Regions from separate parts of the Stenotrophomonas sp. 96582_Sma genome, predicted to be linked through region 1. Evidence: riboswitches for the same ligand, from Rfam matches in the RefSeq annotation. Region 1 holds a riboswitch; the other holds the start of a gene.
The links. Region 1 has a riboswitch for thiamine pyrophosphate ahead of thiC (phosphomethylpyrimidine synthase ThiC). Riboswitches for the same ligand answer to the same signal wherever they lie in the genome.

Region 1 (3,413 bases):
GCCGCCGCTCGCGCGTGTACTCCTGGTCCAGCACCCGGTACAGCGACACCATCACCAGCACCATCAGCAGCGCGAATGGCAACGCCGCAATCGTGATCATGCCCTGCAGTGCATCCAGGCCACCGGCCAGCAGCAACGCCGCTGCGATCAGCGCCACCGCGATGCCCCAGGCCAGCTTGCGCTTCAACGGCGGATCGCCTGCCTCGTCAGTGGACATGCTGGCCAGCACCAGCACCGCCGAATCGGCTGATGTCACGAAGAAGATCATCAGCAGCACCAGTGCGATGCAGGAAAGCAGCAAGGGCAGCGGCATGCTGTCAAACAGGGTGAACAGCACCGTTTCATAGCCATTGCCCAGCGCCTGCACCAGGTCGGCGTGGCCGAAGATCTGCGCCCACAGCGCAGTACCACCAAACACCGCGAACCAGAAGAAGCCCAGCACCGTGGGTGCCAGCACGACGCCGATGACGAACTCGCGGACGCTGCGCCCACGCGAGATGCGCGCGATGAACGAGCCGACGAACGGGGCCCAGGAAATCCACCACGCCCAGTAGAAGATGGTCCAGTCCGCCACCCATGTGCTGCCCGAGAACGGCGACATGCGCAGGCTCATCGTCACCAGCTGGTTGAGGTACGACCCCAGTGTGGTGGTGAACGTATCGAAGATGAATCCGGTCGGACCCAGCACCAGTACGGTGGCCGCAAGAAGCGCGGCCAGCGCAAGATTGAAGTTGGACAGCCACTTCACCCCGCGCTCGACACCGCTGGCGGTGGAGGCCATGTACAGCACGAACGCGATGGCGATGATGGTCAGCTGCAGTGGCACACCCGCGTGCAGGCCGAACACGCGTTCCATGCCGGCAGCGATCTGGATGGTACCGAACCCCAGCGTGGTGGCCACGCCAATGGCAGTGGCAACAACCGCGGCGATGTTGACCACGCGTCCGATCCAGCCGCGATGGTGCCGGCCGATGATCGGTTGCAGCATGTCACTGACCAGTCCACGGCCATTGCGGTTGAACTGGAACCAGGCCATGGCCAGGCCGATCAGCGCGTAGATCGCCCACGGGTGCAGGCCCCAGTGGAAGAATGCATAGCGCATCGAAGCCCGCGCCGCGTCCATGCTCTGCGGTGCGAGGCCTTCCGGAGGCTTGGTGAAGTGGGAAATCGGCTCGGCGGCGCCCCAGAACACAAGGCCGATGCCCATGCCGGCGGCGAACAGCATCGACATCCAGCTGGCGCGCGAGAACTCCGGCTCGGCATCTTCACCGCCGATGCGCAGGTTGCCGAAGCGACCGAATGCCAGATACATCAGGAACGTCAGTGCCAGGAACACGACCAGAAGATAGAGCCAGCCGACACTGCGGATGACATCGGCCAGTACCGACTGCACCACGGTATTGAAGGGGCCGGGTGCAACACCGGCAAGCAGCACCAGAAGCAGAACCAGTGCGATGGAAACGCGAAACACCATGAAGGAGCTTCTCCGATCAAGGGATTGAGGGGAGCGAGCAGAGCTTGCTGCGAGGGGCCGGCGACATGCAGCACAGACCGGGCAGGGGCCGCGGAGGCGGCGGGGAAACACCGGCCGCAGCGGCACGATGCGTGTGCACGTTACTGAATGCGATGTCACGGTTCTGTTAATACAGAAACAGCGGATCCACGCCGTGCGTGGATGGAACAGCCAGGAGCTGCAGTGCGTTCTATGCTCTAATGCACACCAAGAAGCGGGGGTACCGCGGCCATGTGGCCACGGTTGAGACAGTCCCTTGGAACCTGATCCGGCTCATACCGGCGTAGGGAAGCTTTGTAGTGCAGCCATGCCCGGACTCCGCCCAAGGACCGTCCGGGCGCGGCAGCAGTGCGCCGCCGCTTCGTCCCTGACCTTCCTGGACGATGCCCGATGAACGCACAGCTCTCCGCCCTGCAGCAACAGGCCCAGCAACTCTCCGAATCCGTGACCCGGCCCATTCCCGGCTCGCGCAAGATCCACGTGCCCGGTTCACGCCCGGATCTGCAGGTGCCGATGCGCGAGATCGCGCTGACCCGCACGCCGACCTTGTTCGGCGGCGAAGAGAATGCACCGGTGACCGTTTACGACACGTCGGGCCCGTACACCGATCCGGAGGTGCGCATCGATCTGTCCGCTGGTTTGCCGGCACTGCGTCGCGGCTGGGTGGAAGAACGCGGTGATACCGAGCGGCTGGAAGGACTGAGCTCTTCGTTCGGTCGCGATCGCGAGCATGACCCGAAGCTTGATGCGGTGCGCTTCCCCGCGCGCAGCCTGCCTCGCCGTGCGCGTGCAGGTGCCAACGTCACCCAGATGCACTACGCGCGCCGCGGCATCATCACGCCGGAAATGGAATTCGTCGCCATCCGCGAGAACCAGCGGCTGGACGCGATCCGCGATGCCGGGCTGCTGCAGCAGCACCCGGGCGAGGCGTTCGGCGCTTCGATCCAGAAGATCATCACCCCGGAGTTCGTGCGCGACGAAATCGCCCGCGGCCGTGCGGTGCTGCCCAACAACATCAACCATCCGGAAAGCGAGCCGATGATCATCGGCCGCAATTTCCTGACCAAGATCAACGCCAACATCGGCAACAGCGCTGTTTCCTCGGGCATTGCCGAGGAGGTGGAGAAGCTGGTGTGGGCGATCCGCTGGGGCGGTGACACGGTGATGGACCTGTCCACTGGCAAGCACATCCATGAGACCCGCGAGTGGATCATCCGCAACTCGCCGGTGGCGATCGGTACCGTGCCGATCTACCAGGCGCTGGAGAAGGTCGACGGCCGCGCCGAGGCGCTCACCTGGGAAATTTTCCGTGACACGCTGATCGAACAGGCCGAGCAGGGCGTGGATTACTTCACCATCCACGCTGGCGTGCTGCTGCGCTATGTTCCGCTCACCGCCAAGCGGGTCACCGGCATCGTCAGCCGCGGTGGCTCGATCATGGCCAAGTGGTGCCTGGCACACCACAAGGAGAACTTCCTCTACACGCATTTCGAAGACATCTGCGAAATCATGAAGGCCTATGACGTGACCTTCTCGCTGGGTGACGGCCTGCGCCCGGGCTGCATCGCCGATGCCAACGACGCTGCGCAGTTCGGTGAGCTGGAGACGCTGGGCGAACTGACGAAGATCGCCTGGAAGCACGACGTGCAGACCATGATCGAAGGCCCCGGCCACGTGCCGATGCAGCTGATCAAGGAGAACATGGACAAGCAGCTGCGCGAATGCGGCGAAGCGCCGTTCTATACGCTGGGGCCGCTGACCACCGACATCGCACCGGGCTACGACCACATCACCAGCGCGATCGGTGCGGCGATGATCGGTTGGTTCGGTACGGCGATGCTGTGCTACGTGACGCCGAAGGAGCACCTCGGCCTGCCCAACCGCCAGGACGTACGCGACG
Region 2 (3,413 bases), 1.1 Mb from region 1:
CTGGCGTACTGGTACGGCTGCGAAATGCGGAACACGGCTGCGCCCAGCGTCAGCGCCTCGACCGGCACGTACTTCACGCCCACTTCCAGCTGCCGCGACTGCACCGACGGCAGGAAGGTGTCGGCGTTGCTGGTCCAGAAGGGCGCTTCCTGGCCCAGCGAGATGCCGCGCACGTAGCTGGCATAGGCGTTGAGCTGGTCGGTAGCCTTCCACACCACGGCGGTCTGCGGCAGGAAGCGCGACAGGCGGCTGTGCCGCTGCGGGGTGCCACGCTTGTCGTAGGCACGCTCGTCCAGGCGCACGAAGCGGCCGCCGGCCAGCCACTGCCAGTCATCACCGAAGCTCATCCGGTCCAGCGCGAAGAACGCGGTCTGGCGGCTGTCCAGGCGTCGTGCGGACGGCCCTGGAATCTTCGGCGACGGCTCGAACACCGGCACCTGTGCGTCGTGGATGTTGCTGGTGCCGACGTACTCGTTGACGCTCGGGTGCTTGTCTACCGTGCGGCGGAAGTAGTCGGCACCGATGGTCAACTCATGGCCGACGCTGCCGGTCTCGAAGCGGCCGCGCAGCTCGGCACGGGCCTGCTGGTTGCGGCGGGTGTCGTCCGGGCTGCGGTAGTCGTAGACGTCGTAGTCGCCATTGGGCGCGAAGTAGTTGCCCGGCACGCTGCCATCGGCGCACTGCGTGGCGTAGTAGCAGCCATAGGCGAAGGCGACGTTGTCATCGATCACCGAGCGGCTGTGGCCGACCGAGACGCGCGACTGCCAGGCATCGTTGAAGTCGTAGGTGTGCAACGCGGTGATGTTGGTGCTGGCGATATCCACCGGGCGCTGCCAGGGCTGGTAGCCGAGCAGGAATTCGCGATCCACGCCGTGCGGCAGCTCGCGCGCGCCCAGCAGCTGGTAGCCCGACACCGAGCGCTGCGAACTGGTCTGGTAGTTGGCATCCACTTCCAGCTTGCCGCGTTCGCCAATCAGCCAGTCGGCGGCCAGCGAGTAGAAGTTGCGGCGACCATCGGCGTGCTCGACGTAGGAATTGCTGGAATCCCATGCGGCATTCAGGCGCAGGCCGAAACGCGGGGTGATCCAGTGGCCGACATCGACGGCGACGTAGCGCGAGCCTTCCGAGTCGGTACCGAGCGTGGCGGTGCGCACTTCGGCCGGGCGCTTGCCGATGTAGTTGATGATCCCGCCGGGCGCCATCACACCCGCGGCCAGGCCGGCTTCACCCTTGAGGATCTCAACCGACTGCACGTTCTCCAGCGCCAGGCGCTGTTCGCCGGCGATGGACAGGCCGTTGAAGCGGTAGCCGGTGGCGGCGTCCAGCGCAAAGCCGCGGATGGCGACGTTCTGGTAGTAACCCACCGGCGCATACGCATCACCCAGCGAGGCATCGTTGCTGGCCAGCTCGGACAGCGAACGCACCTGGCGGCGGTCGAGGTAGTCGCGCTCGAGCACGTTCACCGAGGCCGGGGTGTCCTTCCATGACCCACCACCGAAGGCGTTCACGCGTGAGGTATCGGCCTTGGGTTTGCCGGCCTGCACGCGCACTGCCGCCAGTTCGGTGGGCGAGCGCTCGGCGCCGGTGGCAGCCGCATCGGTGGCAGCGTCGGCCTCGCTGGCATGCAGCGGCAAGGCGGCGCAGAGGGCGAGGGAGAGCAGGGTGGGGCGCAGGCAGCGGTTCATTCGGTTCGTCTTCGGACAACAAGGGAGACGAAGCGACGGCGCGCAGGTGCACCGGCCCATGACGGGGGTGTGGCTGCGGCTCAAAGCTCCCTACGCCGGTGCAAACCGGATCAGGTTCCAAGGGACTCTCTCAGCCTGGCAGATCCAGGCACCCCCGCTTCAGGTGACCATTTCACTACAAATGGTACGGATTTGCGAGCCGGTGCCCTTCAGGCTGCCGCGTGCAGCGCCTGCAGCAGTGCCTGCCCCGGCGCGCTGTGGAACCACGCCGGGTGCCCCAGCATGAAGGGCTGCCAGGCCACATCCGCGTTCGCGGTCGAGCCGGTGACGCCTTCGAAGTACTCCACTTCGGACAGTGCAAAGTCGAAATGGACCATCGGCAGCAGGTCGGCCAGCAGGTGCACGCGTGCTGCCGACAACGGCAGCAGCTGGCGGTAGCCGTCGAGCAACGCCAGTGCGATGTCGATGCGCACCGCCTCCATGCCGCGCTCCAGTTCCAGCCACGCCACTGCGTTGCGCTCGATCGCGGTGGCGAAGTCAAACAGTGCGCTGGTGGGCGAAGCCAGGCCGAAATCCAGCACGGTGCTGACCTGCCCGTCGCGCCACAGCAGGTTGGAGACATGCCAGTCGTTGTGCGCCCACAGCCGTGGCTCGTCGCGCAGGCGTTCGGCCAGGCCGGCATGCCACGGCAGCACGTCGCGGCGAAGCTGGGTTTCCCATGGAATGCGCGCGAGGTAGCGGGCCAGCCCCGGTCGTGTGGGCAGTTCGGCTTTGATCGCGGCGATGGGATCGTCGGCGCGGATCAGATCGTCGCGCGCGACCAGCACATGGGTACTGCGCTGTGGCGCGTGATAGCTGGCGGCGGCACGGTGCAGCCGGGCCAGCATGCGGCCGGCTTCGCGGGCCTGCGCGACATCGGTCAGCAACGACCACGACACGGCATCGCGGTACAGGTCCTCGCCCACGCCCACGGCATGCAGTTCGAAGGTCCATTCGCCGTGCTCTACTGCGGTGTGGCCATCGGTTGCCGCCAGCACCTGCACCACCGGTACGCCGGCGGCAGCGAGATGGGCGATGAAGTGGTGTTCTTCTTCCAGGCAGGCGGCGCTGCGAACGCTGTGGTGGTGGCGCTTGATGAACACCGGTCCGCGCGTGCCATTGACGATGGCGGCGGCCGACAACGGTCGAGGACTGTGCCAGTGCGGCTGGCTGCCCGCATCCAGCTGCGGAAAGCGCTGGCGCAGCCACGCGAGGTCTGCGGTGCTGATCGGCGGCCAGTCGGCAGCGACCTCGTCGTTGTTGAGGCCCTGCACCCGGTGGGAAGAAGAAGTCATGCCGCAGCCCCAATGGGGAAAGTCACATCCAAGGGTGCGAATTCAACGCCATGGCCGCCCGCAACGCAAACGGGCGGGTCATCGACCCGCCCGTCCGTGCATCGGCATGGGGGATGCCGCGCTGCTTACCAGCCGCGATGGCGGCCGCGGTCGTGGTAGTAGCGGTTGTCGTAGTAGCGCTCGCGCTGCCAGCGACGGTCGTCACCGCGGTCGTAGTAGCCGCTGCGGTAGTAGCCACGGTCGTAACGGCGATCGTAGCGGTTGTCGTAACGGCGATTGTCGTAGTAACGACGATCGCGGCGGTCGGAGGTGGTCAGGTTGCCGATCGCGCCGCCGGCCACGGCACCGCCGACAGTGGCAGCGGGATCACCGTTGGAGAGCAGGTTGCCGGCCA

Region 2: another riboswitch for thiamine pyrophosphate. It lies ahead of ACZK2R_RS00665 (TonB-dependent receptor); the one in region 1 lies ahead of thiC (phosphomethylpyrimidine synthase ThiC).

What each region holds. Positions count from the first base shown of each region.
Region 1 covers NZ_CM151122.1:4,105,778-4,109,190, reverse strand. Annotated here, with positions in the region: gene ACZK2R_RS19200 (BCCT family transporter) at 1-1,474, opposite strand, end outside; TPP riboswitch at 1,720-1,821, shown strand; gene thiC (phosphomethylpyrimidine synthase ThiC) at 1,904-3,413, shown strand, end outside.
Region 2 covers NZ_CM151122.1:151,691-155,103, forward strand. Annotated here, with positions in the region: gene ACZK2R_RS00665 (TonB-dependent receptor) at 1-1,685, opposite strand, end outside; TPP riboswitch at 1,756-1,851, opposite strand; gene ACZK2R_RS00670 (phosphotransferase enzyme family protein) at 1,895-3,019, opposite strand; gene ACZK2R_RS00675 (glycine zipper 2TM domain-containing protein) at 3,145-3,413, opposite strand, start outside.